Regions from separate parts of the Listeria sp. Marseille-Q6474 genome, predicted to be linked through region 4. Evidence: riboswitches for the same ligand, from Rfam matches in the RefSeq annotation. Region 4 holds a riboswitch; each other region holds the start of a gene.
The links. Region 4 has a riboswitch for S-adenosylmethionine ahead of OC533_RS07770 (ABC transporter substrate-binding protein). Riboswitches for the same ligand answer to the same signal wherever they lie in the genome.
Positions count from the first base shown of each region.

Region 1: another riboswitch for S-adenosylmethionine. It lies ahead of OC533_RS06990 (MetQ/NlpA family ABC transporter substrate-binding protein); the one in region 4 lies ahead of OC533_RS07770 (ABC transporter substrate-binding protein).
Region 2: another riboswitch for S-adenosylmethionine. It lies ahead of metK (methionine adenosyltransferase); the one in region 4 lies ahead of OC533_RS07770 (ABC transporter substrate-binding protein).
Region 3: another riboswitch for S-adenosylmethionine. It lies ahead of metE (5-methyltetrahydropteroyltriglutamate--homocysteine S-methyltransferase); the one in region 4 lies ahead of OC533_RS07770 (ABC transporter substrate-binding protein).

Region 1 is NZ_CAMPPS010000001.1:1,385,839-1,393,753, forward strand. It holds gene yycF (response regulator YycF) at 1-464, opposite strand, end outside; gene OC533_RS06985 (pyridoxal phosphate-dependent aminotransferase) at 676-1,857, opposite strand; SAM riboswitch class I at 2,010-2,129, shown strand; gene OC533_RS06990 (MetQ/NlpA family ABC transporter substrate-binding protein) at 2,238-3,059, shown strand; gene OC533_RS06995 (methionine ABC transporter ATP-binding protein) at 3,074-4,090, shown strand; gene OC533_RS07000 (methionine ABC transporter permease) at 4,087-4,749, shown strand; gene OC533_RS07005 (carbon-nitrogen family hydrolase) at 4,840-5,619, shown strand; gene OC533_RS07010 (Crp/Fnr family transcriptional regulator) at 5,769-6,440, shown strand; gene OC533_RS07015 (ABC transporter) at 6,503-7,285, opposite strand; gene OC533_RS07020 (ABC transporter ATP-binding protein) at 7,290-7,915, opposite strand, start outside.
Region 2 is NZ_CAMPPS010000001.1:14,538-22,452, forward strand. It holds gene menB (1,4-dihydroxy-2-naphthoyl-CoA synthase) at 1-665, shown strand, start outside; gene OC533_RS00120 (o-succinylbenzoate--CoA ligase) at 681-2,090, shown strand; gene OC533_RS00125 (metal ABC transporter substrate-binding protein) at 2,111-3,064, opposite strand; gene yidD (membrane protein insertion efficiency factor YidD) at 3,213-3,479, opposite strand; gene ytkD (RNA deprotection pyrophosphohydrolase) at 3,553-4,026, shown strand; gene OC533_RS00140 (DUF2584 domain-containing protein) at 4,077-4,319, shown strand; gene OC533_RS00145 (L-lactate dehydrogenase) at 4,336-5,244, shown strand; gene OC533_RS00150 (hypothetical protein) at 5,311-5,613, opposite strand; SAM riboswitch class I at 5,808-5,916, shown strand; gene metK (methionine adenosyltransferase) at 6,024-7,223, shown strand; gene asnB (asparagine synthase (glutamine-hydrolyzing)) at 7,360-7,915, shown strand, end outside.
Region 3 is NZ_CAMPPS010000001.1:536-8,450, forward strand. It holds tRNA gene OC533_RS00025 (tRNA-Met) at 1-32, shown strand, start outside; tRNA gene OC533_RS00030 (tRNA-Asp) at 37-112, shown strand; tRNA gene OC533_RS00035 (tRNA-Phe) at 117-189, shown strand; tRNA gene OC533_RS00040 (tRNA-His) at 216-288, shown strand; tRNA gene OC533_RS00045 (tRNA-Gly) at 311-381, shown strand; tRNA gene OC533_RS00050 (tRNA-Ile) at 408-481, shown strand; tRNA gene OC533_RS00055 (tRNA-Asn) at 488-560, shown strand; tRNA gene OC533_RS00060 (tRNA-Ser) at 597-687, shown strand; tRNA gene OC533_RS00065 (tRNA-Glu) at 693-764, shown strand; gene OC533_RS00070 (MFS transporter) at 827-1,984, shown strand; SAM riboswitch class I at 2,079-2,185, shown strand; gene metE (5-methyltetrahydropteroyltriglutamate--homocysteine S-methyltransferase) at 2,292-4,589, shown strand; gene OC533_RS00080 (aminotransferase class I/II-fold pyridoxal phosphate-dependent enzyme) at 4,611-5,735, shown strand; gene metC (cystathionine beta-lyase) at 5,728-6,900, shown strand; gene OC533_RS00090 (bifunctional homocysteine S-methyltransferase/methylenetetrahydrofolate reductase) at 6,897-7,915, shown strand, end outside.
Region 4 is NZ_CAMPPS010000001.1:1,550,138-1,558,052, forward strand. It holds gene OC533_RS07760 (ABC transporter permease) at 1-351, opposite strand, end outside; gene OC533_RS07765 (ABC transporter permease) at 362-1,312, opposite strand; gene OC533_RS07770 (ABC transporter substrate-binding protein) at 1,414-2,988, opposite strand; SAM riboswitch class I at 3,074-3,176, opposite strand; gene OC533_RS07775 (GNAT family N-acetyltransferase) at 3,317-3,595, opposite strand; gene OC533_RS07780 ((4Fe-4S)-binding protein) at 3,607-3,840, opposite strand; gene OC533_RS07785 (IMP dehydrogenase) at 4,007-5,515, shown strand; gene OC533_RS07790 (EAL domain-containing protein) at 5,586-6,335, opposite strand; gene OC533_RS07795 (bifunctional metallophosphatase/5'-nucleotidase) at 6,523-7,915, shown strand, end outside.

The sequences.
Region 1 (7,915 bases), 160 kb from region 4:
CCACGTTTTGAAGCAACATATGCGTCTGGATGAATAATCAATGAACCAATTTCTAATTCGCTGTTTTCTTCTTCCTCAGCAGCGTTTGAGCTTACTTGGCTATGACGGCGCAAGTTGGCTTTCACACGAGCGATTAATTCGCGGTTACTAAATGGTTTCGTAACGTAATCATCGGCACCAAGTTCAAGTCCGATAACTTTATCAATTTCGGAATCTTTTGCAGTTACCATAATTATTGGCATATCATACTTCTTACGTACTTCACGACATACCTCAATACCATCACGACCTGGAAGCATAATGTCCAGTAAAATCAAATCTGGCTGAACTTCTTCTACAAGTTCTAACGCTTCATCGCCATCATAGGCGCAATATACATCAAAGCCTTCTTTATTTAGATTAAACTTAACTATATCCGCAATCGGTTTTTCGTCATCTACTACAAGAATTTTCTTTTCTGCCATTTTTTTACAGTCCTCTCATTCCTGGATTTCGCCGGCTTTAACCGGGACAGATACTTTTTATTTAATGCAAAAAAATCTCACTAAATACTTTAAATTCCGGCCTGTCTTCATAAAACAACATGCTAAGAATAGACTTACTAATCAATTATAACACATACAGTTAATTATCTGAATTATTACAAGCTATTTTCTCTTAAAATCACATAATCTCTTAATTTTGTGCCACTTTATCAAATAAATGCAGCTTGGAAATTCGTGCAACTGCCTCTTCTAATCGTTTTTCATCCATTAAAAGTCCAACGCGTACATAACCCTCACCGAAAGTCCCGAAACCACTTCCGTCAGCAACAGCTACACTAACCTCATTTAATAAGTAATCCGCGAATTCACTACTTGTAAACTCTTTTGGAACGGGCATCCATGCAAAAAAAGAGCCCGCTGGAGCAATTGCTTCCCAACCAATTTTATCACAAGCAGCTATAAATGCATTTCTACGGCTTTCATAACGAGCATTTAATTCTTGTACACAAGTTTGATCGCCTGTGAGAGCCTCAATTGCAGCATCTTGAATACCTGGGAATAAACTTACATACATATGATCTTGAATGAGGTTGATTGCTTCGACAACGTCTTTATTCCCAACAGCAAATCCTACGCGCCAGCCAGCCATATTGTATGTTTTCGAAAGCGTATAAAGTTCGATTCCAACCTCTTTCGCCCCTGGAGTTTCTAAAAAGCTAATCGGTTTCTTCCCATCAAAACCAATACCACCATAAGCAAAATCATGTGCAATCGTGATATTGTTTTCTTTAGCAAAAGCAACCGTTTCTTCAAAAAAGTGAGTCGTAGCAACCGCGCCAGTGGGGTTATTCGGATAATTTAAATACATCAACTCCGCTTTTTTCGCAATTTCTTCAGGAATTTTATTAAAATCTGGTAAAAAGTCATTTTCAGCAATAAGTGGCATTGTTTCGAACTCAACTTCTCCTAAAACTGCTCCTGATAAATAATCTGGGTAGCCCGGATCTGGTAAAAGCATTACATCACCTGGATCCATTAAACACATTGGCAGTTCAACAAGCCCTGTTTTCGTCCCAAATAAAATGGCTACTTCTGTATTTGGATCGATGGTTACATTATATTCACGCGCATAAAAATCAGCCGCGGCTTGTTTAAGTTCCTGTTTTCCACGAAACAACGAATATTTATGATTCATTGGATTTTCTGAAGCTGTTTTCATTGCTTCCACGATATGCTTGGGTGTTGGCTGGTCTGGATTTCCTTGACCTAGATTAATCACGTCATGACCTTCTGCCACTTTCTTTCCCACTTTTTCTACAAGGCTAGAAAAAAATTGATCTGGTAAATTTTGCAAGCGTTTGGAAATTTTCATTTGGCACCCGTCCTTTTCAAGTTTCATTGATTAAAATAGTAAAGTTTTCTGAAGTATTTGTCCAGTATGATTTTTTTAAAACTTAAAAAAGCATTGACAAATTATCTTAAAATGCGTATATTTTTAACTAACAGGTTTTTCTAAAATATTTTCTCTTATCGAGAGCGGCAGAGGGACTGGCCCGATGAAGCCCGGCAACCTAACTTTATTTAAGCGTAAAGTGAAGGTGCTAATTCCAGCAAAATGGTGTATTCCGTTTTGGTAGATAAGAGGAGCTGGATATGTTCGACTTTCCACTTCTCTATTCTAAATAGAGAAGTTTTTTATTGTTTTCATGAATAAATCTGGATAATCACACAACATACTAGGGAGGAAAAAAGATGAGAAAATTAACAAAAGGGTTAGGAATTTTACTTGCATCAAGCCTTGTTTTAGGATTAGCAGCATGTGGAGGAGGCAGTGACGACAAAGCCTTAAGCACAAAAGAAATCACCATTGGAACAACAGCAGGACCTCACCAACAAATCGCTGAAGAAGTTCAAAAATTAGCGAAAAAAGATGGCCTTGAAATCAAAATCAAAACTTTTGATGATTATAATACACCAAATACAGCTTTAAACGACGGTGACCTCGATGCGAATAACTACCAAACAATCCCGTTCTTAGAGCAACAAAAGAAAGATAAAGGCTACAAATTAGACGTTGCTTTTAAAACAGTAGCATTCCCAATGGGTGTTTACTCTAACGATATTAAAGACTTAAAAGACCTGAAAAAAGGCGACAAAATTGCCGTTCCAAACGATCCAAGTAACGAATATCGTGGCTTAAAACTATTTGAAGATGCTGGCATTATTAAATTAAAAGATGGCGTGGAAGAAAAAGCAACGAAAAAAGACATTGCTGAAAACCCACTTGACCTTGAAATCGTTGAACTTGAAGCTTCTCAAATCCCTGCACAATTAGATGAAGTTGCAGCAGCAGCTATCAATACTAACTTCGCAATGGGTGCTGGACTTTCTATTAATAAAGACGCAATTTACCATGAACCAACAAAAGACAATCCATATCCAAACGTATTTGTTATCCGTAGCGAAAACAAAGATGATGAAGTCGTTAAAACATTAGAAAAATACTACCATTCTGATGACGTAAAAGCATTTATTGAAAAAGAATTTAATGGGTCTGTAGTACCTGCATTCTAGGGAGTTGTTTTATTTTGATCGAATTACATCAAGTTTCAAAGTCATTTAACGTAAATGGAAAAACCGTAGAAGCCGTCAAAAATGTTTCTATTACAGTCGAAAAAGGAGAAATTTTCGGTGTCGTTGGTTACAGTGGCGCCGGAAAAAGTACCCTCGTTCGTTGCATCAACTTGCTTGAACGTCCTGATGCCGGCCAAGTTTTAATTGATGGAAAGAATTTGTCTACCCTCTCAAGTAAAGAACTTCGTGTCGCTCGTCGGAAAATTGGTATGATTTTCCAAGGATATAACTTACTTAAAACCGCAACTGTCTATGATAACATTGCCAAACCGTTAAAATTAGAAGGTGTTCCAAAAGACGAAATCGAGATTCGCGTAAATAAATACTTGTCGATTGTTGGCTTAGAGGATAAAAGAAACAATTATCCAAGTCAGCTTTCCGGCGGTCAAAAACAACGTGTTGCGATTGCTCGTGCTCTTGCGCATGAACCAGAAATTCTTTTAAGCGATGAAGCGACAAGTGCTTTGGATCCTGAAACAACAGAAGCAATTTTGCAGTTGTTACTTAAGATTAACGCTGAGCTTGGCATTACGATTTTCTTAATTACACATGAACTTGATGTCATTCAACGTATTTGTGACCGGGTTGCTGTGATGGAAAATGGACATTTAGTAGAGCAAGGTACCGTTCTTGATATTTTCACCAAAGCAAAACATGCGACAACAAAACGCTTTGTTGGCTCGGAAGCTAGTTTCGACATCCCGCAAGATTTGCTTGAAAAATATGTTGCAACCGGAAAATTAGTTTCACTTCATTTTATTGGTGATGAGGCTGATGAACCTGCGCTCGCTCTTGTATCACGCAAATTCGACGTTCTTCCAAGCATTTTAGCTGGTGGAATAGATCATTTGAAAAACGGAACACTCGGAAAACTACTCGTTCATTTAAAAGGGGACGAAGCCGAATATAGTAAAGCTATTGCTTATTTGAAAGAATCTGGAGTCGTTGTTGAGGAGGTCGAGTTACTATGAGTTTGTTTTTTGAAGAATGGGGACCGATACTTTGGCAAGGATTTTTAGAAACTCTTACAATGACTGGGATTACACTTGTAATTTCACTAGCAATTGGGTTGCCACTTGGCGTATTTTTAACATTAACGCGTAAAGGCGGTCAATCAGAAAATCTGGTTGTATATAGTATTTTGAACTGGGTAATTAATATTTTACGTTCGTTACCTTTCATTATTTTATTATTCTTAATGATTCCGGTAACTCGTTTTGTTGTTGGTACTACAATTGGAATTCAAGGTGTGATTATGCCACTTGTTGTATTCACCGCACCTTATATCGCTCGCTTGATGGAGTCTGCCCTACTTGAAGTTGACCGTGGTGTTATTGAAGCCTACCAAGCAATGGGGATTTCAACGCCAAAAATCATTTGGAGCGTAGTTATTCGCGAAGCTCGGTCTGGTATCGTTCTTGGCTTAACGATTGCTACAATTGGTCTTATCGGCGCAACTGCAATGGCTGGACTTGTTGGGGCTGGCGGACTTGGAACGATTGCATACCAATATGGTTTCCAGCGTTTTGAACCGACTGTCATGTACACAACGATTATTATTTTAATTATCATGGTACAAGCACTACAATCATTCGGAAATTTCTTATCTAGACGTCTTAAAAAAGATTAATTTTACTACTAAGAGCTTGGTGCGTAGTGTTCCGGTATGGACTCGCCACCAAGCTTATGTTATTTTTAAAAGAAAAAGGGAGCGAAGAACATGTGGAAGTTGGCATTATGTCAAACCGATGTAGTTTTTAAATATCCGGATGCAAACTATGCACGGATTGAAAAAGCAATTGTTGAAGCTGCTGAAAATGGGGCCGATATAGCAGTTTTACCAGAAATGTGGAATACAGGTTATGCTTTAAATGAATTAGCTGGGGTTGCTGATTTAAATGGGGAGAGAACAAAAGAATTTTTAGCTGGCCTTTCAGAAAAACACCAAATCGCTATAATTGGCGGCTCGGTTTCTATTTCAGAAGGAAGCAAGTTTTCCAACACGATGTACGCTTTTGATAAATATGGCGGACTACTTTCTTCATATAAAAAGGTACACTTATTCCAACTTATGAATGAACACTTATACCTAGAACCTGGAAATGATAAAAATCTATTTCGACTAGATGGTATTTCTTGCGCAGGGTTCATTTGTTATGATATTAGATTTCCTGAATGGATTCGCAAACATACTTCAGAAGGCTCAGAAGTTATTTTTGTTTCTGCGCAGTGGCCAGCTGAACGCATTAAACAATGGGAACAACTACTTATTGCTCGTGCGATTGAAAACCAAGCTTTTGTTGTTGCTGTCAACCGGGTTGGCGATGATCCTAATAATCATTTTAACGGTCATTCGCTCGTTATTGATCCACTAGGAAATGTTATTGTTCATGGTGGCGAAGAAGAGGGCAATATTTATGCTGAAATCGACTTGAATTTAGTCGCTGAAACTAGAGGGATAATTCCTGTTTTTACCGACCGTCGTCCTGAACTATACTAAAATCAGAATAGCGTTTTTTTACAATTTCTCATTAAATCTTCAAATTTCCACCAATAAAGTGGCAATTTGGTATCATTTATGTGGATTAAATTTTGTTAATTTTGTTATTATATATTATAGTTAACGAAAGAGTAAAGGAGCTGCTAACAATGGATGCACTATTTAACCACAAAGAATTCATTCGGTTATCTCACGAAGGTAACATCAACTACGAAAAATTAAAAGTTCCAAAAAACACTGAATTAGTTAATACAGCCGATCAAAGAAATAGTCATGTCTATTTAATTATCGACGGATTTGTTTCCATTTCTATGAACCCAGAATCAAACAGTATTTACACGATTCTTGGAAAAGGCTCCTTCGTCAATTACTATAGTCTATTCCAAGGAAATGTAGATGACTTTTTATTTAAAACGATATCGACTTGTACGGTTTATAAATACACGTTTAAAGATTTAGAGTATTTTCTCTCAATGTTTCCAGAGAACTTTGGTTTTCAATTTTTCATTATGCGTGACTTGGCTCGCCATGCTTTCTTCAAAAGCCTTTCATCCGAAACAAGTTCCTCCGATAAGTTAGAGCTATCTTTTATCAACATCGGAAAACTTCACGGCACTCCATATGAAAAAGACAGTGTCATTTTACCAAAAGAAATGCGCACTAGTGTTATAGCCGCTTACAGTAATCTTTCAAAAAGCAGTTTTTACAAACAATTAGCGCGTTTAAAAGACCAGGGAAAAATATGGAAAAACGATAGAGAATGGGTTCTTAAGAATAAAGAGGTATATGATTATTTAAAAGCAAGAGAAATTGATGTATAAAAACTCCATCTGCGTTATAGATGGAGTTTTTTCGTTTTTCTTACAAGACGATTAGTTATCTTTTAAAAAGTATCAAAACTACCACCAGTTCTTTCTTTTTTTAACGAATAATTAAAGAATATCAGTCCTACAATAAGCCAAATTGTATTTATAAATAAATTTATGCTTAGGAGACCTAAATCGGCTTTGCCAGAAACATACAGATTGCTCGTAAAATCCACGCCCGAAGTAAATGGTATGATATAAATGATTTTTGGTAGACCCACGATAAATGTATTGGAAAAAATGATTAAGGCGCCCGCAAACAAGTTTACGAAATTCCCTAAACTCTTCTCTTTAACCGCATAACCGCCGAATACCAGCCCTATTCCAAACATTCCTATAACGGACGGCAAAAGGATGATGATTGATAAAAAGATGAATGGAACTTGCGACCAACTAATTTTGTCAGCGAAAATGGAAATAAGGACAACTACCAAAAGAATGATAATCGTTTCTAAAATACTGATTAAAAGTAGCAAAAATGATTGTACAGGATAAGGTAGTATACTTTGAACTTTGGGTTCCAGTAGTCCCATCTTGGCATCCGTACTAATCCAGTTGGCCGTATTCGATAATGCCATATCAGAAAATGCCCAAAACATATATCCAATTAATAAAAGAATAGGGCCCTGGATTGCAGAAGCGCCATAAAACTTAGTTACTGAACTGCTATCATTTAACATTAATATTGCCAGATATACACCAGTAAACATTATTAATTCCGAAACAAGGTTTTTCTTGTACTTAAAAAGAATAAGAATATTTGCTTTAAGTGTTCCTATACAAGCCCCAAAATAATCCATTATACTAACATCCTTCCCAATAAATCTCACCGTTTTTTTCAAAAATTATTCTCTCTATATTCGGCATATCTAAAAATCTTTTATCATGAGAAATTAATACTATCTTTTTTTCTAGCCTTAATTTAGCCAGAATTTCAATAAATGCATAAAAACTCTCATCATCCAACCCGTTTGTAGGTTCATCCAATAATAATAGCTGACAGTTCGAACATAACGCAGACAAGATAAATACTTTCTTTTTTTGGCCTGTAGATAGCTTTTCTGCTGGCATTTCTAAAATATCTTTGCAATTTAATTTCTCACAGTAATTAGATAGTTTTTTTAACACATCGTTTTTATTTGTACCTTTTAATGATGTTAAATATTCAATATTTTGTCTGCCGTTCAATTTATAAAACATGCCTCGTTCTGCACTAGATAAATAGTACGTAGTTCTCTTTGTCCATTTTGAAAAATTGGTATGGTTTGAAATCTGTAATGTTCCTTCGTCAGGTAAAATAATTCCCGCTATTATTTTTGCTAATGTTGATTTCCCTGAACCATTCATTCCCGTTATTAAAGTTATTTTACGATTAAAATTAATTGTAATACTCAAATTATTTATTATAGTCTTGTCGTCGTATTTCTTTT
Region 2 (7,915 bases), 1.5 Mb from region 4:
GCGATAATTCGGATCTTGGCGTTATTATTTTAACAGGGGAAGGCGAAAAAGCATTCTGTTCTGGCGGAGACCAAAAAGTGCGCGGTCACGGCGGTTACGTTGGCGATGACCAAATTCCACGCTTAAACGTACTTGATTTACAACGTTTAATTCGTGTTATTCCAAAACCAGTTATCGCGATGGTTGCAGGCTGGTCCATTGGTGGGGGAAATGTTCTTCAATTAGTATGTGACTTAACAATTGCAGCAGATAATGCGAAATTTGGACAAACTGGGCCGAATGTTGGTAGTTTTGATGCTGGCTACGGTTCTGGCTATTTAGCACGTGTTATCGGACATAAGAAAGCGAAAGAAGTTTGGTTCATGTGCCGTCAATATACAGCGGACGAAGCACTTGAAATGGGCTGGATTAACACAGTTGTTCCAGTAGCAGATTTAGAAAAAGAAACAGTAGCTTGGGCGAAAGAAATGCTACAAAAAAGTCCAACTGCCTTGCGTTTCATCAAAGCAGCTTTCAATGCAGATACTGACGGTTTAGCAGGTATTCAGCAATTAGCTGGTGACGCAACACTTCTATACTATACAACAGATGAAGCCAAAGAAGGTCGCGATGCCTTTAAAGAAAAACGTGATCCAGACTTTGACCAATTTCCAAAATTCCCTTGATTTGAAGGTGTAAAAATGGACATGACAAACTGGCTTCAAAAACGAGTGCGGCTTTCTCCTGGAGAAACCGCGCTCGTTTTTGAAGGAAAACAAGAAACGTTTGAAGAAATATATGAAGCCGTAGAGAAACTTGCGGGTAAATTATTCGCGCGTGGTATTAGAAAAGACGAGATGGTTGCTTTACTTGGAAAAAATGACCGAATGACTTTTTTACTTATTCATGCTTTGCAACAACTTGGAGCTATCACTTTATTCCTTAACAATCGTTTAACGAAAAAAGAGATTACTTTTCAATTGGCAAATGCTGAGGTAAAACAAGTGATTGTAGCAGATGTGTTTTTGGATAAAGTGACTTCTGGAATTAGCTATGAAGAGTTAGAGCAAACGACATACGTGGAACCCGATTTATGCAAAACATGGGATTTATCACGCACGGCTTCGGTTATGTATACTTCAGGAACAACTGGAAAACCAAAAGGTGTAATGCAAACATATGAAAATCATTGGTGGAGCGCTGTTTCTTCTGTTTTAAATTTAGGTTTAACGGAGAAAGATAGTTGGCTTTGCGCTGTACCTATTTTTCATATTAGCGGTTTATCAATTATGATGCGTTCCGTTATTTATGGTATTCCCGTGTATTTAGAAGAGCATTTCGATGAAGAAAAAATTACGCAATTGCTTGAAAGTGGTAAAATTTCTACCATCTCTGTAGTGACTTCGATGTTAGAACGATTGTTAAAAATTCAAGGCGGAAGCTACCATCCGAATTTGCGAACTGTTTTGTTAGGTGGGGGTCCGGCAAGTAAAGCTGTTTTGGAAATTTGTAAACAACGCGATATTCCATTAGTACAGTCGTTTGGAATGACTGAAACGGCTTCACAAATTGTGACATTGCCACCAAAAGATGCCTTAAACAAAATTGGCTCCTCAGGTAAAGCGTTATTTCCTGCAGAAGTAAAAATTGCTGACGATGGCGAAATTTTACTAAAAGGACCTTCGATTACACCTGGATATTTACACAATGAAGAAGCAACGGCAAAAGCTTTTATAGATGGCTGGTTTAAAACGGGCGATATTGGTTATTTGGATGAGGAGGGCTTCTTATTTGTTTTAGAGCGGCGTTCTGATTTAATTATTTCTGGTGGCGAAAATATTTATCCGACTGAAATAGAACATGTGATTGGCGCTTATGAGGCTGTGGAAGAAGTTGCGGTTGTAGGTAAATCAGATGCTAAATGGGGCAGTGTTCCTGTTGCTTTTATCGTTGTAAATGAAGGATTTGATGAAGGGGTATTAAAAGATATTTGTCAAACGAACTTGGCTAGTTTTAAAATCCCTAAGCAAATAACAATTGTGGAGCATCTACCGAAAACAGCTTCAGGCAAAATTCAGCGAAATAAATTAAAAGAAAGACACTCTAATTAATTAGAGCGCCTTTCTTTTTTTTAATAATCAAGTCCTTGTTTTAAAGCTTTTAAATTATCGTTCATGATGGAAAGATAATCGCGACCTTGGTCTATATCTTTTTGTGTCAGTGTTTCGAGATTATGAAGTGTCAGCGTTTTTGTATTTGTTTCTTGTTTGATGACATCTGCTATTTTTGAATTAGTGTTTTGTTCCAGCATAATGTAAGGGATTTTTGCTGCTTCGATTTTTTCCACGATAGTTTTTAATTTTTTTTGAGAAGGTTCGTCGCTAGTCGATACGCCGGCTATAGGGATTTGATGTAAGTTATATTCTGTTTCCCAGTAACTGTAAGCGGCATGAGCTGTAACAAAATCTTCTTGTTTTGCTTCACTTGTAACGGAGCGGAAATCTGTGTCTAATTTTTTTAATTTTTCTTCTACAGCTTGATAATTTTGCTCGAATGTTTCTTTTTGATCGGGCATTTCTTTAATTAACTTATCTTTTACGATAGTGGCCATTTGTTCCATATACACAGGGTTTAACCATACGTGTGGGTTTATATCGCCGTGCTCGTGTTCCTCTTCGCTTTCGTGGTCATGTTCTTCGGCCGCATCAGGATCTTTTGGCAAGTCGAGTTTTTCTGCGGTAGAGACAAAAGTAACATGTTCGTTCGCTAATGTTTTTTCTGCTTTATCGACAAAACCTTCCATACCAAGTCCGATATAGAAAAATAAATCGCTATCGGCAATTTTCATCATATCTTTCTGTGTCGGTTCAAAACTGTGGGCATCAGAACCAGGCGGGTAAATGCTTTTAACGTCTACATATTTGCCACCAATTTGTTCTGTTAAATACTGCAAAGGATAAACGGTAGTGTAGACGTTCAATTTACCGCTTTTTGTTGCTTTTGTATTACTACTGTCTGAACAGCCCGTAAGTATTAAAAAAACGGATAATAATGCTGTTAAAGCAAGAAGATAACTTTTTTTCAATCCATTCACTCCTCTAAATCGAAATTGTTCTTGTTTAAATAGTATACTAATCGTAGCAATTACGATTTATAGTCCGAATTTGATAATACCTTATTATTTCAGAAAAAGCAAGAAAAAATGAACCGGTATAAACCGATTCATGCTATTATTAATGGTGATGATGGGCTTTACAAGTATGGCCAGAATCATCATTTTTATCTTTTTTAGGTGGTACGAAATCAAGTCCGCCTTTATGAAAAGGGTGGCATTTGGAAATACGTCTAATTGCGAGATAACTTCCTTTTAGGGCGCCATGTGTTTCTATCGCTTCAATTCCGTAAGCAGAACAGGTCGGATAAAAACGACACGTAGCCGGAGTGAAACGAGAGATATATTTTTGATAAAGTCGGATTCCTCCGATAAGCATTTTTTTCATTAATATTCATCCTCTAAAATTCATCTTACTAACAGCTTACCATATTTTTGAAAAAAGAAAAGGAAGTGAGTTTTTGTTTATTTATAAAGATACTTTAGGCAATAAAGTGACCATTTATTTTGAAGAACAAGGGAAAAATCCAGATGACGTACTCATTATTCCTAAAATTGACGATGGTTGGCTTTTTACGGAACATAAAATTCGCGGTCTCGAATTCCCCGGTGGTAAAGGAGAGCACGGTGAAACGAGTCTTTTAGCAGCCCGCCGCGAACTAATGGAAGAGACTGGTGCAGTGGCTGAAGGATTTCATTTTGTTGCGGATTATTTAGTTGAATCTAAGGAACGAACTTTTACTAAACGGGTTTATACAGCAAAGATTGTTTCAATAACAAGGCAACAAAACTACTTTGAAACAAAAGGTCCAGTTGTTGTGAAAGGAACACTTAGTAAGTTTATTTTGCAACCGGCATTTAGTTTTTTTATGCGTGACGCTGGAATGGTACAAATTGTTAAGCAGGCTGAGCGGATTTTAAACGATAAAAACTAGTCAAACCAGGGTAATCTCTGCTATTATAAAAGAAACTGGAGGTGAGAAAATTGGGTATGCCACTTGAGGTAAACACAATGATCGTAACAAAGGGAAATGAAAAAAGAATTTCAGATAATTTCTTTGAACTGGAAAAAGTAGGTTACCGGATTTATCCAATTGATGTTCCAATTGCTGTTCGTAAAACAAAAGAAGGCGAAACACTTGGAGAAGCAATTCCGCGCAAACTTGTATGGGAAAATAATAAAACCATCATTAAATATGAATTAATCGCTTTAAATTCAAGTAACTAATTTTGGAGGGGATTTTTTGAAACGCAAAGTTGGTATAATTGGTGCTGGTCATGTTGGAAGCGACGTGGCTTTTTCTCTTGTTACGCAAGGGATTTGTGATGAAATCGTTATAATTGATAAAATAGAAGCAAAAGCAGAGAGTGAAGCGCTTGAGTTACGCGATATGGCATCGATGACTCGTTCCTATACAACCATTACAGCGAATAACTGGGAAGCTCTTTCAGATGCAGATATTATTGTGATGGCTGTTGGTCCGGAAACACTACTACGAGAAGATCGTATGGAAGAACTCGTTGAAACAAGTCGTTCGGTAACGGAGATTGTGCCGAAAATTTTAGCGACAGGTTTTAAAGGGATTTTTGTGAATATTACTAATCCGTGTGATGTTATTACCATGCTCATTCAAAAAATATCTGGTTTTGATCGTTCCCGTGTATTTGGAACAGGAACATCGCTTGATACCGCTAGAATGAGAAGAGTGGTTGGAGAAGCTTTACATATTAATCCAAAAAGCATCGAAGGTTACGTTCTTGGCGAGCATGGTGAATCACAATTCGTTGCGTGGTCGACTGTGAAAATCGGTGGCGTCAATTTCACTGATTATAAAACGAAGGCACCGCTTGATTTACCTGCTTTAAAAGATGCTGTACGCGGCGGTGGCTGGAATATTTTAACGGGTAAAGGTTGGACGAGTTTTGGAATTGCTACTGCTACAGCGGGAATTGTTGATGCTCTCTTAACAGATGCGAAACAAGTATTTCCGTTAGCTGTTTTTTCAGAACAAACAAATACATATATCGGACAACCAGCACTTATTGGAGCAAATGGGGTTCTAGATACGATAAAACCACCACTAACCAAAGAAGAACAAACTAATTTTGAACATTCAGCGGAAGTTATCCGTAAAGCTTTCGACTTGCTTTAGATTTAAAATTATCCATAAAAAAACTAGCTACATTAAAGATTCTCATCTTTTAACGTAGCTAGTTTTTTAAGCTGTTTTGACTTTTTTCTTTTGTTTAGGTTTTTTTGATTTTTTGGAAATAAAGCGAACTAGGCTAATAATAAGTGATACGACATATTCACCAAATGAACCAATAAAAATAGCAATAGCGATTTCTGTTTGTGACATCCCACCACCGTAAAAACTGATGAAAAATACCACACCACTTGCAATTAATCCCATTGTTGCTAGGAAATATTTAAACCAATACCAACGAAAAACAAAATCAAATAAACATACAACGGCTAAAAACCCAAGAAAAATAATCAAGGATAACGTAATTAAACTCATAGATACAATCTCCTTTAGATAAGTAAAACATCTTTTTTATCCATCTATCATACCACAGGATGGAAATAATGATAAGCGAAAAATAAAGGAAGGCATTTTTTTACTGTTTTTTGCAAATGGAAATCAAGACAAAACCGAATTTTTATTGCATATAGCCTCAGTTTATGGTATTCTATCTTAGAATTAAAATTTATCTCTTATCCAGAGCGGTAGAGGGACTGACCCTTTGAAGCCCAGCAACCTACACATATAAGTGAAAGGTGCTAATCTGTTGCAGGAGTAATATCTCCTGAACGATGAGAGCAAAGGTATAATTATAGCCTTTCTCTATTCGTGCGCGTTTCGTGCAAAATAGAGAGAGGCTTTTTATATGAGACGTATTTGGAGAGAACTAAAGGAGGAAAATAAAATTGGCTAAAAACCGTCATCTATTTACATCGGAATCGGTTTCTGATGGACATCCAGATAAAATTGCAGATCAAATATCTGATGCAATTTTAGATGCAATTATTTCAAAAGATCCGGACGCACGTGTCGCTTGTGAGACTACTGTGACGACTGGTTTAGTTTTAGTAGCAGGTGAGATTACTACTTCTGTTTATGTAGATATTCCTAAAATCGTTCGTGATACTATTAAAGAAATCGGCTATACTCGAGCAAAATATGGTTTTGATGCAGAGACATGTGCTGTTTTAACGGCTATTGACGAACAATCACCAGATATTGCGCAAGGTGTGGACGAGGCACTAGAATCAAGAAGTGGCAGCGAAATTGATGCTGCTATTGAAGCAATTGGGGCAGGAGACCAAGGTTTGATGTTTGGTTTTGCTACAGATGAAACAGAAGAGTTAATGCCACTACCAATCTTTTTGGCACATGGCTTGGCACGCAAGTTAACAGAATTACGCAAAACGAATAAATTAGATTATTTACGACCAGATGCGAAAACACAAGTAACCGTAGAATATGATGAATTTAATCAACCTGTTCGCATTGATACAATTGTTGTTTCAACGCAACATCATCCTGACATCACACAAGAACAAATCGCGAAAGACTTACACACACATCTATTCCCAGAAGTAATTGATGCTTCTTTCTTAGATGAAAATACGAAATACTTTATTAATCCAACTGGCCGCTTTGTTATTGGTGGACCACTTGGCGATGCTGGACTTACTGGCCGTAAAATTATCGTGGATACATACGGTGGTTATGCGCGTCACGGCGGGGGAGCGTTCTCTGGTAAAGATCCAACCAAAGTAGACCGTTCGGGTGCTTATGCTGCAAGATACGTAGCTAAAAATATCGTTGCTGCTGGACTTGCTAAAAAAGTAGAAGTACAAGTTGCATATGCCATCGGAGTTGCGCATCCAGTTTCCATTTCGATTGACACATATGGAACAAGTGACTATTCAGAACAAGAACTAATTGATGGCGTTAATGAGCTATTTGACTTACGCCCAGCTGGGATAATCCATATGCTTGATTTACGTCGTCCAATTTATCGTCAAACAGCTGCATTTGGTCATTTTGGCCGTAGCGACCTTGATTTACCTTGGGAAAGAACGGATAAAGCAGAAGCCTTAAAAAAATTAATCGTAAAATAAGCTTAACCGAACATTTCTTGTGAGGAATGTTCGGTTTTTTTCTTTCCTAAACAGTGCAAAGAAAGCCTAGTTATGATATGATAGACGTTGTGAAAAAAAGATAAAATGATTATCTATATAGAGGAGAAATGTTACCATGTGTGGATTTGTAGGATGCGTACATGACCGCATTACAGAAATTACTGGCGCTGATAAAGAAACCTTTAGACAAATGAACAGTATGATTACGCACCGTGGGCCAGATGATGAAGGATACTTCACAGATGATCACGTGCAGTTTGGTTTCCGCCGTTTAAGTATTATTGATGTAGAAAACGGTCATCAACCGTTAACGTATGAAAATGAACGTTACTGGATTATTTTTAATGGAGAAGTTTATAACTATGTGGAACTCCGCGAGCAATTAGTTGCTGAAGGAATGACATTTGAAACCGAAAGTGATACAGAAGTAATTATCGCTACATATGCGAAATACAAAGAAAAAACAGCAGAACGTCTTCGTGGGATGTTTGGTTTTGTTATTTGGGATAAACAAGAAGAACTTGTTTACGGCGCACGCGACCCATTCGGAATTAAACCATTTTTCTATGCAGAAGAAGACGGTAAGCTATTTATGGGTTCTGAAAAGAAATCCATTTTACATGCTTTAAAAGAAAAAGAATTAGATGAAGTTTCATTACAAAACTATATGA
Region 3 (7,915 bases), 1.5 Mb from region 4:
GAAGGTCGTAGGTTCAAATCCTGCCCCCGCAATAGTGGTTCCGTGGTGTAGGGGTTAACATGCCTGCCTGTCACGCAGGAGATCGCGGGTTCAAATCCCGTCGGGACCGCCATTATGGCTTGGTAGCTCAGTTGGTAGAGCACTTGATTGAAGCTCAAGGTGTCGGCAGTTCGATTCTGTCCCAAGCCATTCTTTTTAAACATTTTTGCCTTATGGCGGATATGGCGAAGTGGTTAACGCACCTGATTGTGGTTCAGGCATTCGTGGGTTCGATTCCCATTATCCGCCCTTTGTTTTTAAATTTTATTATGCGGGTGTAGTTTAGTGGTAAAACTACAGCCTTCCAAGCTGTTGTCGTGGGTTCGATTCCCATCACCCGCTTTTTACCATGAAATTAGATTTACTAGGGGCCTATAGCTCAGCTGGTTAGAGCGCACGCCTGATAAGCGTGAGGTCGATGGTTCGAGTCCATTTAGGCCCATTTTATTCCACAGTAGCTCAGTTGGTAGAGCAATCGGCTGTTAACCGATCGGTCGCAGGTTCGAGTCCTGCCTGTGGAGTTATTCTTTCAAAAAGAGAATAGATTTTTTATATCTGGGGAAGTACTCAAGTGGCTGAAGAGGCGCCCCTGCTAAGGGTGTAGGTCGCTCGCGCGGCGCGAGGGTTCAAATCCCTCCTTCTCCGCCAGATATGGCCCGTTGGTCAAGCGGTTAAGACACCGCCCTTTCACGGCGGTAACACGGGTTCGATTCCCGTACGGGTCATCTAAAAAAACAATGTCGAACATCGACATTGTTTTTTTTTAGTAAGTTTTCGGAGGTGTGTTATGGGGGCAAAAGGGAAGTTTTGGATTTTAACGATGGTTGTAGCTATATCTGGATTATCTCAGGGTGTTTTACTGCCACTTATTGCGATAATTTTAGAAGAAAAAGGGGTAAGTGCTGGAATAAATGGGTTTCATGCAACAGGAATTTACTTAGGTGTTCTACTGATTTCTCCATTTATTGAGGCACCTTTACATAAATATGGTTACAAGCCTATAATATTAGTTGGCGGAGGGCTTGTTGCGATTGCAATATTTGCTTTTCCTATTTGGTTTAATTTATATTTTTGGTTTATATTGCGATTGCTTATTGGTATTGGGGATCATATGTTGCATTTTTCATCGCAGACATGGATTGGAGCAATGAGTGATCCTAGTAAGCGTGGTCGGAATATGGCTATTTATGGTTTGTTTTTCTCTGTAGGATTTGCGATTGGGCCACAGTTGGTGAATTTGGCAAAAGTAAATGCAAACTTGCCTTTCTTTTTGTCAGGTATTTTAGTATTGATTGCTTGGAGCCTTGTTTGGTTTATTCGAAATGATTTCGTGGGAGAAAAGGCTGTTATTCGGAAAATTTCTTTTTGGGGAAGTATAAAACGCTTTTCGGGCGTATTTAAGATGGCTTGGGTTGCGATGATTCCACCGTTTTTGTATGGGATTCTTGAAACCGGACTTAATGCGACATTTCCAGTTGTAGGGTTGCGAGATGGCCTTGATACAATGATGATTGCGATGATTATTTCTTCTTTTTCAGTTGGGACGATTATTTTTCAAGTGCCGATTGGGATTATTAGTGATAAATTTGGTCGTGGTAAAATGTTACCGCTTTTGACTGGAGCAGGGGCTGTGGTTTTTGTATTAACAGCGTTTGTTAAGATACCTATTTTCTTTGTGATATTTTTCTTTATTTTGGGGATATTGCTAGGCTCCCTTTATTCACTAGGGTTATCTTATATGACTGATTTGACGCCGCTTGAACTACTTCCGGCTGGAAATATTTTGGTAGGAATGTTCTTTAGTTTAGGGAGTATTATTGGTCCGAGTGCAACGGGGATGATGATAGGGATTTTTGGAAATCAAATATTTTATTTTGTGGTCGCTGGAATCCTTTTGCTAGGCTGTTTATTATTAGCTTTGGGAGGACGGAAGGAAGCACATTGAAAGAAAATAAAAATTTAATGATTGACAGTTTTTAGTTGCAAGTGGTATGATGATTTCAATCCAATTTAAGTGATTAAAAAAACTAAATAAATTACTCTTATTATGAGTGGTAGAGGGACTGGCCCGTTGAAACCCAGCAACCTTTCAATTCGTTGAAAAGGTGCTAAATCCTGCGAAGTGTGATGCTTCGAGAGATAAGAGAGACTTAAAAAGTTTCACTGTATTTGTGTATCGAAACTTCCAAACCTCTCTAGTTCTCTAGGGAGGTTTTTTATTGGCAAAAAATTGAGAGGATAAGGTGATAGGTATGGTAAAGGCGATTAGTTCAAACTTGGGGTATCCGAGACTTGGGGAGAAACGTGAATGGAAACGTGCGCTAGAAAAGTTTTGGAATGGTGCGATTTCAGAAAAGGAATTATTGGCGGAAACGAAAGCTCTAAGATTACATGCGCTAAAAAAACAACAAGATAAAGGAATTGATTTGATTCCAGTTGGTGACTTTAGTTTTTATGATCAAGTGCTTGATACGAGCGTTACATTTGGGATTATTCCAAAACGTTTTCAACATGATGGTGGGAAAGTTTCGCTAAATACATATTTTGATATTGCGCGTGGTAAGAGTGACGCGGTTGCTTCTGAAATGACTAAATGGTTCAATACTAACTATCATTACATCGTGCCAGAACTTGCTGAAGCTGATCCTAAAGTATTAGATAACCGGGCGCTTTACTACTACGAGGAAGCGAAAATCGAGCTTGGGATTGAAGGGAAGCCAGTACTAGTTGGTCCAGTTACTTATTTAAAACTTGGAAAAGGTAGCGATGCAGAAAGCTTTGAAATATTATTAGATAAATTTATTCCAGCGTATATTGAAATTTTGAAAGAGCTTGAAACTGCTGGTGCTACGTGGGTTCAAATTGACGAACCTTATCTTGCAACTAGTTTTGATAAAAAAGAAATTGCTTTATTTGAAAAAGTATACAAAGCGTTTCATGATGCTGTACCAAACTTGAAAATAGAATTACAAACTTATTTTGAAAGTTTGGATTATTATGAAGAGGTTGTTAATTTGCCAGTTGCGGCGGTTGGAATTGATTTTGTTCATGATCACGGCGATTCGATTAAAGCGTTGAAAGCTCACGGATTTCCGCAAGATAAATATTTAGCGGCTGGGGTGATTGATGGTCGAAATGTTTGGCGCAGTGATTTGGATGCGAAATTGGCACTCCTTACTGACATCGCTCATTATGTGGCGGAGGATAAATTGATTGTCCAACCATCCAATTCATTATTACATGTACCAGTAACCAAACTAAGCGAACCTGATTTAGATGAAGTGATTCTAGGTGGTTTATCATTTGCTGATCAAAAATTAGATGAAATTGCTATTTTAACGAAAGCTTTAACAGAAGGTGAGGAAAGTGTGGCTGCTGAGCTAAATGAAGCTCGTGAGGCTGTAAAAGCACTTAATGAATCAAGCCATCGAAATAATTTAGAAGTTCAAGCGGCGATTGCTAATTTAGAAAATGTTCGGGTTGACCGAGAATTACCATTTGCAGAACGAATCAAATTACAACATGAATGGCTCAAATTACCACTGTTTCCAACAACGACTATCGGAAGTTTTCCACAGTCACCAGAAGTTCGGAAAACACGTGCAGATTGGTTAAAAGGAAATATCACCGATGCAGAATATAATGCATTTATTGAAAAAGAAACTGCTCGCTGGATTAAAATTCAAGAGGATTTAGATATCGATGTGTTAGTTCACGGTGAATTTGAACGTACTGACATGGTAGAATATTTTGGACAAAAATTAGCAGGCTTCCAGGCAACTAAATTTGGGTGGGTACAATCTTATGGTTCGAGAGCGGTTCGTCCACCACTTATCTACGGGGATGTTGCTTTTACAGAGGAAATTACAGTGAAAGAAAGCGTCTATGCCCAGTCGTTAACGAAGCGCCCAGTGAAGGGGATGCTAACGGCGCCAGTAACAATCATCAATTGGAGTTTTGTCCGTGATGATGTGCCGGAAAGTGTTGTTGCGAATCAAGTTGGCCTCGCGCTTCGTAAAGAAGTAGAAGCATTAGAACGTAATGGCATTAAGGTTATCCAAGTGGACGAGCCAGCCTTACGTGAAGGTTTACCATTGAAACAAGCGAGATGGCAAAAATATTTAGATGATGCGGTATATTCATTTAAATTAACAACTGCTTCGGTTCAAAATGATACGCAAATTCATACGCATATGTGCTATTCGGATTTTGATGACATTATTGATACAATCAGCGCTTTGGATGCCGATGTTATTTCGATTGAAACGTCAAGAAGTCATGGGGAGATTATTTCGACATTTGAAGAAGTGACTTATGATAAAGAAATTGGACTGGGTGTTTATGATATTCATAGCCCGCGAGTTCCAACTGTTTCAGAAATTCAAGATAATATCCGTCGTGCGTTACGTGCAATTGATGCAAAACAATTTTGGATTAACCCGGATTGTGGGTTGAAAACGCGTAAAGAGCCTGAAACAATTGCCGCACTTCAAGATATGATTAAAGCTACTAAAGAAGTTCGTGCAGAATATCAAGTATTAGAGAAATAAAGGAATGGAGGAGAGGTAATTATGGCAAAGCTGAAACAAGAGACGATAGCAGCGCAAATTGGAAATAGAAAGTGTGAAAGAACGGGTGCTGTCAATATGCCAGTCTACTTCTCTACAGCTTACCAGCATGCCGATCTTGGGGTATCAACGGGATATGATTATACTAGAACGGGAAATCCAACGCGAGATGCTTTACAAGAAGCACTTGCGGAACTAGAGAATGGAACGCATGCATTTGCGACGAGTTCTGGGATGAGTGCAATTCAATTAGTCTTTCAGCTTTTTAAAACGGGTGAACATATCATAAGCTCGCAGGATTTGTACGGTGGGACTTTTAGATATTTTGAACAGTTTGGAGCGCAATATCAGATTGGTTTTTCTTATTGGGACGGGGCGAACGTGAATGATTTGGAAAAATTGGTTCGCCCGGAAACAAAAGCGATTTTCATCGAAACGCCGACTAATCCATTGATGCAAGAAACAGACATTGCTAGTGTGTCTCGGTGGGCACATGCGAATGATTTACTTGTTATTGTAGATAACACTTTTTATACACCTGTTTTGCAGCAACCATTAACTTTAGGCGCAGATATTGTTATTCATAGTGCGACGAAGTATCTTGGTGGACATAACGATGTGCTGGCAGGCGCGGTTATTGTTAAAGAGGAATGGCTTGGAAAATTCTTTTTTGATCAGCTAAATGCAACGGGTACTGTGTTATCGCCATTTGATAGTTGGCTTTTGATTCGTGGTCTGAAGACGCTTGTTTTACGAGTGAGACAGCATCAAGCAAATGCGGAGAAAATCGCTGCGTTTTTGGAGGAGCATGAGTTAGTGGAGGAAGTGCGTTATCCGGGCCGCGGGGGAATGATTAGTTTCTTTATTAAGGATGCAGCGCTCGTATCGCCACTTTTAAAAGAGCTTGAGTTGTTTACTTTTGCGGAAAGTTTAGGTGGGGTAGAGAGTTTGATTACTTATCCAACAACGCAAACTCATGCCGATATTCCAGTGGAACTTAGAAATTCTTATGGGCTCACAGATAAATTATTACGAATTTCGGTTGGAATTGAAGCTAGTGAAGATTTAATTGCTGATTTATCTAAAGCGCTTGATGCGGTTTTGAAAGGGGTGACCGCTCGTGGCTAAGGATTATGGGCAAGATACAGCTGTAATTAAAGCTAGTTTAGGAATCGATAAAGAAACAGGTGCACTTAATACGCCCATTCATTTATCGTCTACATTTCATCAACATGATTTTGATAATTACCATACTTATGATTATGCAAGAAGTGGCAATCCAACGCGGGAAAAAGTGGAGCAAGCGATTGCGGAATTAGAAGGTGGCACGAACGGTTTTGCTTTTGCAAGTGGTATGGCTGCTGTTTCTGCGGCACTTTTCACACTATCTAAAGGGGATCATTTTATTATTTCAAAAGATGTGTATGGTGGAACTTTTCGTTTGGTTGAGCAAGTGTTGCCGAGGTTTGGGATTACGCATACTTTTGTTGATACGACAAACATTGATGAAGTTGCGAAGGCGTTTCAAGCGAATACTAAGTTGGTTTACTTGGAAACACCATCCAATCCGCTATTACATGTGACGGACATTCGGACTGTTTCTAAACTTGCGAGAGCGAATGGCTGCCATACGTTTGTTGACAATACATTTTTAACACCGCTTATTCAAAAACCGTTAGAGCTTGGGGCAGATTTGGTTATCCACAGTGCGACGAAATTTCTTGGCGGTCATAGTGATATTTTGGCGGGGCTTATTGTTACTAATAACCCGGATTTGGCTGAAGCTATTTACTTTTTGCAAAATTCAACTGGTGGGGTTCTTGGGGTGCAAGATTCTTGGCTGCTGCTTCGTGGACTTAAAACGCTATCTGTTCGGATGAAAGCTGGGACGGAAACTGCGGAAAAAATTGCTTTGTTTTTAAATGCGGAACCAGATGTAGTTGCGGTGCATTATCCTGGGTTACCATCCCATGCAGGCTATGAAATTCAAGTAGAACAAGCCACGAGTGGTGGAGCTGTTTTGTCTTTTGATCTTGGTAGCGAAGAAGCTGTGCGCGAGCTCGTAAATCATTTGGAGTTACCGGTATTTTCCGTGAGTTTAGGTGCGGTTGAGAGTATTTTATCTTACCCTGCTAAAATGTCTCATGCTGCTGTTCCGGAAGAGGAGCGTTTGGCGCAAGGAATTACACCAGGATTATTACGTTTTTCAGCGGGACTAGAGGATGCCGATGATTTGATTGCTGATTTAAAACAAGCACTTTCGTTCGTTAAGAAAGGAAGTGTCGCGAAATGAATTTAAGAAAAGATTTAAGCGAAAAAGTATTAATTGCAGATGGTGCGATGGGCACTTTGCTTTATTCCTACGGGGTGGACCGTTCGTTTGAAGAACTGAATTTATCTCATCCGGAAGATATTGTAGCGATTCATAAGGCTTATATTGGTGCTGGTGCGGATATTATTCAAACTAATACTTACGGAGCCAATTATATTAAACTCGCTCGATATGGTCTTGAGGATGAAGTGAAGCGAATTAACCAAGCCGCCATTCGGTTAGCAAAGGAAGCGGCGAGAGGGACTGGGACGTATATCTTTGGCACGATTGGCGGGATAAATGGTGCTGTGGATGCAAGACTTCCGGCGGCTCCTCTGGAAGAAATTAAGCGTAGTTTTCGGGAGCAGCTATACTGTTTTTTGTTAGATGGTGTGGATGCAATTTTGCTCGAGACGTATTATGATTTAGATGAACTTAAAACGGTGTTGAAAATTCTCCGTGAGACGACTGATTTACCTGTCGTGGCAAATGTATCGATGCATGAACCAGGTATCCTTCAAAACGGGAAAAAATTACCAGATGCGCTGGAAGAACTTATTGCGCTCGGTGCAGATGTAGTTGGTATCAATTGCCGACTTGGACCATATCATATGGCGCGTGCTCTTGAAACAGTACCACTTTATGATAAGGCATACTTAGCTGTTTATCCCAATGCGAGCCTGCCAGAAGTGCAAGAAGGGAAAGTCATTTATCAGTCAGATACAGATTATTTTGAGCATTACGGGGAAGTTTTTCGACAAGAAGGTGCACGAATTATTGGTGGCTGTTGCGGAACGACTCCAGATCATATTCGTGCTTTGCGTAAAGGATTAGAAAGTACTAAGCCCGTTTTGGAAAAAGAAGTTCGACCGATTTTGGAGCTTGTTCCTGAAGAAGTGGAGGACGAGGAGTCTGGTGAGCGTTTACTTGATAAGGTGAAGGAACGGTTGACGATTTTAGTAGAACTTGATCCACCTCGGACTTTTGATACATCGAA
Region 4 (7,915 bases):
AAGTGTTCCAACGACAACGGCAATCATCATCGCAAACACGCCAACAAGTAATGAAACCCGGCCGCCGTACAAGACACGCGTCAAGTAATCCCGACCATGGTCATCCGTCCCAAACCAGTGCGACGAATTTGGCGGCATCAGTTTGTCCTGAACGGAAAGAGCATTGGGGTCATAAGGCGAAAGGAACGCGAAAATACAAGCGACTGTAATAAGAATCAGCACACTCGTCGCAAAAACAGCGCGGCGGTCAGCCAGCATAAAACGCCAAAAACTCCGCTCTCTGGTAGCATGAACAACCTCCGCATCCCGCTCGAAATCTTGCATTGTTTTTTTCGAAAAATCTAATCGCATCATGAATTCCTCACCCCATTTCCCTAATCCGTGGATCGACAATCATATAAGCTAAATCGGCCAACAAGTTCCCAATAATTAATAATAGCGCTGAAAAAAGTGTAATCGCCATAATAACTGGATAATCTAGTTGGAAAATCGCATTAATCCCAAGCGACCCCATTCCCGGCCATGAAAAAATACTTTCGGTAATAAAAGCGCCTGTAATGACTTGCGGAAGTGACATCCCAAGTAGTGTTATGACTGGCAACAAGGAATTTTTCAAGACATGATGCCCCATAATTTGTACTTTGGATAACCCTTTCGCATAACCGAATAAAACATATTCTTCTTTTAATTGGTTAATCGTATTCGAGCGGACGTAACGATAATATGCCGCGCACCCTTGGAAAGTCAGCGTTATAACTGGCAAAATCGCATGCTCCGCCATATCCCAGAAGGAGTCGACCCCAATCGTTCGCATCCCTAGACTTGGGAGCCACCCTAATTGAATCGAGAACACATCTATTAAAATCATCCCAAACCAAAAAATCGGAATCGAAATCCCAATATATGAAATTCCATTTAACACTTTATCAATCCAAGTATTTTCGTAATTCGCCGCAACTAAACCAAGTGGAATTGACAACAATAGCGTCAGCACAAGCGAAGTCCCAACCAAACCAAGTGTCGCTGGAATTCTCTCTAAAATTTGTTGTAAAACTGGTTGGCTGTTCACAATCGAATAACCAAGATTACCTTGGAGCAAATTTCCAAGCCAAATAAAATACTGTACATAAATCGGTTGATCCAGCCCTAAGCTCTGTCTAATCCGCTCGACATCATCAGGATTCATATCAGGCGTAACAAACGAATTCACGGGATCCCCGGGCGCTAATTTTATAAGTGCAAACGAAATAATCGAGATAATAAACAGCATCGGAATAATTTGCAATACGCGTTTTATGATTGTTTTTAGCATAATTTATCTCCTATCTAAAACACTAAAAATGACAAGTAAAAACCTGAACCTGCCAAAAACAAGCATGGCAGGCCAGATTTTTTACGAATGATTTTTAATTATTATTCCGTTAAATATAGTTTAGAAAGATCACGGAACATTGTTACTGGTTGTGGTGTTGCAGCTTTTTGGCCACCGTAACGGCTATCAAGAGCTAGCACTGCATTATCATAAGAAATTGGATAAATTACAGCATCGTCAGCAATGGTGTTTTGGATTTTTTCATAGATTTCTTGACGTTCTTTATCGTCCGCAGTTACAGCACCTTTTTCCCAAAGTGCATCTAGATCTTTGTTGTGGTAGTTCGAATAGTTGTATGGCGCATCGCTTAGGTATAGGGATTTATACGCATCAGGATCGTTCCCCATGATATAACCATTTAGTGCGATAGAGTAGTCTGCGTTTTTGCGGTCAAGTGTGATGTTGCTTAGTGCATTTGGATCTGTTGGTTTCAAGTCAAGTGTCACGCCGATTTCTTTGTATTGTTGTTGCAAGTAAAGCGCGATACTTTCTTGTGATTTACTGTTGTTTAAATAGTAAACAGTTAGTTTTTGGCTTGTATCAAAACCGCTTTCTTTTACTAATTTTTTCGCTTTGGCAATGTCTTGGTCGTATGTTTCTACTTTATCTGTGAAGTATTTCGTGTTTTCTGTTAGGAACGAAGAAGCTGGTTTTGCGTATTCATCTGAACCGTAAGCTGCATCAATGATTTCTTCACGGTCAAGCGCATAAGAAAGGGCTTGGCGAAGTTCTTTTGATTTAAGAGCTGGTTGGTTTTCGTTGAACGTTGCATAGCTTAAGCGGTTTTCCGGGTAAGTGATAATGTTTACCGCGCTCGCTTTTTCTACTTTTTTTCTATCAGAAGGTTGAATGGATTTTAAGTTAATTTCGCCATTTTGCAGTGCTAAATTAGCTGCGTTTTGGTCTTTTGTGATTCGGAAAGTAACTTTATCCAATTTTGGTTTGCCGTCAAAATAGTCGTTGAACCGTTCTAGGGAAACATATTCACCTGTTTTGTATTCAACAAATTTGTACGGACCTGAGCCGATTGGATTTTTGTTTTTATCACTTTTCTCGATGTTTTCTACCCCTTCAAAAATGTGTTTTGGAATTGGGAAGAACGTTTTAATTGTATTTTCAAAGGCTGGAGCAACAGTTGGTAAAGTGAATTTCACTGTTGTGGCATCCACTGCTTCTACTTTTACAGGTTTATCATCAAAAACAAAGTTCCCACGGTTCGGGCTGTTTTGTTTTGTATCTAAAATAGAATTTACAGTAAATACTACGTCATCTGCAGTCAAAGGCTTACCGTCATGCCAAGTTAAACCATCTTTTAGTTTCACAGTGTAAGTTAAGTTGTCGTCTGAAATATCTAAGCTTTTTGCAAGTGCCGGTTTCCCGTCAACTTCCCAAAATAGCGGTGCGTATACAGCTTGTTGAATCGTTAATGTTACACGGTCAGAAGCGTAGTTCGGATTGATAACTTCTGGATCCCCAGTAACGCCGATAATTAGAGAGCCGCCGTCTTTCGCTTTGCCTGAACCGTTTGCTTTGTCTGAACTAGCGCCAGAGCCTCCGCAAGCTGTTAACACCAAGGCAAAAACCGAGATAACCGCTACTAATAAAAATTTCTTCATCTAACAAAAACTCCCCTCTTTAAGCGCTAAAAATAACGCTTCCTCTGTTTTTTGGTCAGAATCGAAGCGCCTCATTAAAAGCTACTACTTATCTGCCAGAATATTACTTCTGATCGGAATTAGCATAGAACTTGCGCTCCGCTGCCGGGTTTCACTGGGCCGATTCCCTCCACCACTCTGGATAAGAAATTGTAATACTATTATTCCTATAAGTTTACTGTGAATTAAAGATACACTGAAAAGAACCAGATGTCAAGAAGAGAAAACTGGATTTTTAAAAATAATTTTATAAAAAAATAGACTGGGTTTGTTCCCAGTCTACGCTTAATTATTTATCGGCTTGAACTTCCTGATATTCTGGCTTCTTAGAAAACTCAGCTTTTGCAAACGGGCAAAGCGGAATAATTTTCTTTCCTTCCGTTTTTGCTTTCTCGACAGCGCGTTTCACAAGTTCTTGAGCTATTCCTTGACCACGAGCCGCATCATCAACGCCTGTGTGGTCAATAATAAACATGTCTTCCCCAGTTGGCACAAAAGTCACTTCACCGACCTCTACACCTTCCTCATTTACTGCATAAATTCTGTTTTCACCGTTTTTATATTCCATTTGTTATCCTCCTATTTCTCTATATACTGAAGCGCTCCACTTGGGCAAGTATGAATCACCCGTTTTGCCTCTTCTTTTGGTACGTTATCTGGCATAATCCATGGTTTTCTATCCAAATTAAAAAGTTCTGCGTTACCTTTTACACAATTACCGGAATGTGCGCAAATATTCGTATTAAAATAAATATCTACATCTGCCCCGCGATACTTGCGGTAGCCTTGTTCTAATAGTGTTTCTTCTTCCATCTGATTACCTCCTTCGCCAAAGTTTCCTTACTTTTAGTATATTCCACTCATCTACTAAAAGAAAACGTCCCGAAAAAGCATCCCAGTCATTGACTTTCAAGCCAGTTATTGAAATAATAAAGATATTTTATAAGTACATTTAACAATAGAAGAAGGAGTGGAAATAATGGCATTTTATTTTGAAGAACCGTCCCGCACATTTAGTGAGTTTTTACTAGTTCCAGGCTACTCATCGGCTGAATGTGTACCAACAAACGTTAGCTTAAAAACACCGATTGTAAAATTTAAAAAAGGGGAAGAATCTGCTATCACAATGAACATTCCGCTTGTTTCCGCAATTATGCAAGCTGTTTCTGATGATAACATGGGAATTGCTCTCGCTAAAGAAGGCGGCGTATCCTTCATTTTCGGATCTCAATCAATCGAAAGTGAGGCTGCAATGGTTTCTCGCGTGAAAAATCATAAAGCTGGATTCGTCATTAGCGATTCTAATATCAGCCCAGATAAAACCCTCCAAGACATTCTTGATTTAAAAGAAAAAACTGGTCATTCTACAGTTGCAGTTACAGAAGACGGCACAGCGCACGGTAAATTACTTGGAATCGTGACAAGTCGCGACTACCGAGTGACGCGTATGAGTCCTGATGAAAAAGTAGCAGATTTCATGACGCCTTTTGAAAAACTAGTTACTGCTAAAAAATCGACCACTTTAAAAGAAGCTAACAACATTATTTGGGACCACAAATTAAATGCTTTACCACTTGTAGACGATAACGAACACTTGGTTCACATGGTGTTCCGCAAAGACTACGACTCAAATAAAGAAAATAAATTAGAATTACTTGATTCCTCCAAACGTTATGTAGTTGGAGCTGGAATTAACACACGCGACTATGAAGAACGTGTTCCCGCTCTAGTAGAAGCTGGCGCAGATATTTTGTGTATCGATTCCTCTGAAGGTTACTCCGAATGGCAAAAACGTACACTTGACTACGTTCGCGGTAAATACGGCGATACAGTCAAAGTCGGCGCAGGAAATGTTGTTGACCGCGATGGTTTCCGTTATCTTGCAGAAGCTGGCGCAGATTTCGTTAAAGTTGGCGTTGGTGGTGGTTCCATTTGTATCACGCGTGAACAAAAAGGTATCGGCCGCGGACAAGCAACCGCCCTAATTGATGTTGCTAAAGCTCGCGATGAATATTTTGAAGAAACAGGTGTATACATTCCGATTTGTTCTGATGGCGGCATTGTTTATGATTACCATATGACGCTAGCTCTAGCAATGGGCGCTGACTTTATCATGCTTGGTCGTTATTTCTCTCGTTTTGATGAAAGTCCTACTAATAAAGTGAATTTAAACGGCACGTATATGAAAGAATATTGGGGCGAAGGAGCTAACCGCGCGCGCAACTGGCAACGTTATGACCTTGGCGGCGATAAGAAATTATCTTTTGAAGAAGGCGTAGATTCTTATGTTCCTTACGCTGGTTCCTTGAAAGACAATGTTGCCATCAGCCTTAGCAAAGTCCGCTCTACTATGTGTAACTGCGGCGCGCTCAATATCCCTGAATTACAACAAAAAGCAAAAATCACGCTCGTTTCTTCTACTTCTATCGTAGAAGGTGGCGCGCATGACGTTGTTGTAAAAGATGCTTCAAACAATTTAATCAAATAAAATAAAATTGGTTGGTGTGAATTTGGTAAATTACCATTCTCACACCAACCAATTTTTTCATTTAGGCATCTCAGACAATCGAATATTTTTCTTTAATTTCTTTCATTGGTAGTGGGCGGCTAAAATAATAGCCTTGGAAATAATCCACTTTCATTTTGCGTAACGTCTTCACTTGTTCGATGTCTTCTACGCCTTCTGTAACGACTTTCCCGCCTAAATCATGACATAAATTAACAATTGCTTGAATAATAATTTGTTGCTTTCGATCCGTTTTTAAAAGAGCAATAAATGACATATCCGTTTTTACAATATCAATTGGTAAACTTCGCAAATATGCCAGCGAGCTATAGCCTTTTCCAAAATCATCCATGCTCACTGTGACACCGAGTTTTTTAATTTTACGTAAGTTTTTATCTGCAACAGCTAGCTCCGTAATTTCGCCCCGTTCGATAATTTCTATTTCTAAGCACTCCGGATACTTTAAATGTTCTTTCACATAATCATATAAAAAAGCCATATAATTACTACTTACAACATAATGTGCCGGAATATTAATCGAAATCGAAAAACGTCCCCCTAGCTGATTAATTTGTTCAATTGCTGTTTCAGCCACGAAATCCTGCATTTCTCGCGTAGCATTTAAAAGGGCAATATCTTCAAAGAAATCCGCTGGAGCTAGAATCGCCGTCGCTGTTTTTAGTCGAATTAAACCTTCAAATCCGATAAGCTCATTCGTTTTGGCATCTACTTTTGGTTGATAATACAGTAAGAAACTATTTCTTCTAATCGCATCCCAAATTTCCGTACTAGAGATATCCATCTTATCCCTCCTTTATCTATAGTTTACCCTTTTTTCAACCGAAATGAAAATATAGCCAAAAATTATCGTTACATTTACACAAAATCCACATTTCCTATTGCTAGGGTGATTCCTCTTTGCTACAATTATAGCTAGGCACCTTTGAGTTAGCGCTTACAAAATTGCCACTGGCGAAAAAAGGGAGAGTGTGAAAGTGAACAAATTTTTCAAGAAAACCACACATGTTTTACTCGTAGCAGGGCTCACAATCGGACTTACAGCACCATTCACCGGGACAACATCACAAGCAGCAGCGGATACCGTTCCCATTCAAATTTTGGGAATAAATGATTTCCACGGAGCGCTTGAAACAGCCTCTAAAGATGCATCGGGCTCACCAATTGGCGGAGCAGATTACTTAGCTACCAATTTGGATAATGCCACTAACTCATTTTTACAGGCAAATCCTGGGGCGACAACTGACAATGCTATCCGTGTTCAAGCGGGTGACATGGTCGGCGCAAGTCCAGCAGTATCAGGTTTACTTCAAGACGAGCCAACAATGAAAGTTCTCCAAAAAATGAATTTCGAAGTCGGCACATTAGGTAACCATGAGTTTGATGAAGGATTACCTGAATACAAACGAATTTTGGACGGAGTTTCTACAAACAAATTCGGACCAATCGTAGAAGCTTATCCACGCGTTAAAAGTGACATGAAAATCGTCGCAGCTAACGTGGTCAACAAAGGAACAAACACAGTCGCAGAAGGCTTTTTACCATACTATGTAAAAGAAATTGATGGTGTCAAAGTTGGCTTCATCGGTATCGTTACAACAGAAATTCCTAATTTAGTTCTTGCAAATCATATTAAAGACTACGATTTCCTTGATGAAGCAGAAACAATCGTTAAATACTCTGCTGAACTTAGAGGCCAAGGCGTTAACGCAATCGTTGTTCTATCCCACGTTCCAGCACTTTCCACTGGGAACCCAAACACCGGAACAAAACAAGATGTAGCCGGGGAAGCTGCGAATATGATGACAAAAGCAAATGAATTAGACCCAAATAACTCGGTAGATTTAGTCCTTGCAGGGCACAATCACCAATACACAAACGGATTAGTTGGAAAAACTCGTATCGTCCAAAGTTACAACAATGGTAAAGCTTTTTCAGATGTAACTGGCGAACTTGATAAAACTACCGGCGATTTCGTTACACCACCTGACGCTAAAATTACATATAACTCGAGAAGCGTCACACCAAATGCCGATATTACCGCAGTAACCGAAGATGCGAAAAGCCGCATTGAAGGTGTTATTAACGAAACTATCGGACTAGCAAACAAAGACGTTATTTCTCGTGACACAAATCCAGACAACAAAGCAATTGATGATAAAGAATCTGAGCTTGGTAACATGATTACGGATGCGCAACGTTACATGGCAAATAAAGCCGGCGCCGATGTCGACTTTGCTATGACTAACAATGGCGGAATTCGTTCTGATCTTACTACTCGTCTTGCAAATGGCCAAAACGAAATCACATGGGGCGCGGCACAAGCTGTTCAACCATTTGGTAACATTCTTCAAGTAGTCGAAA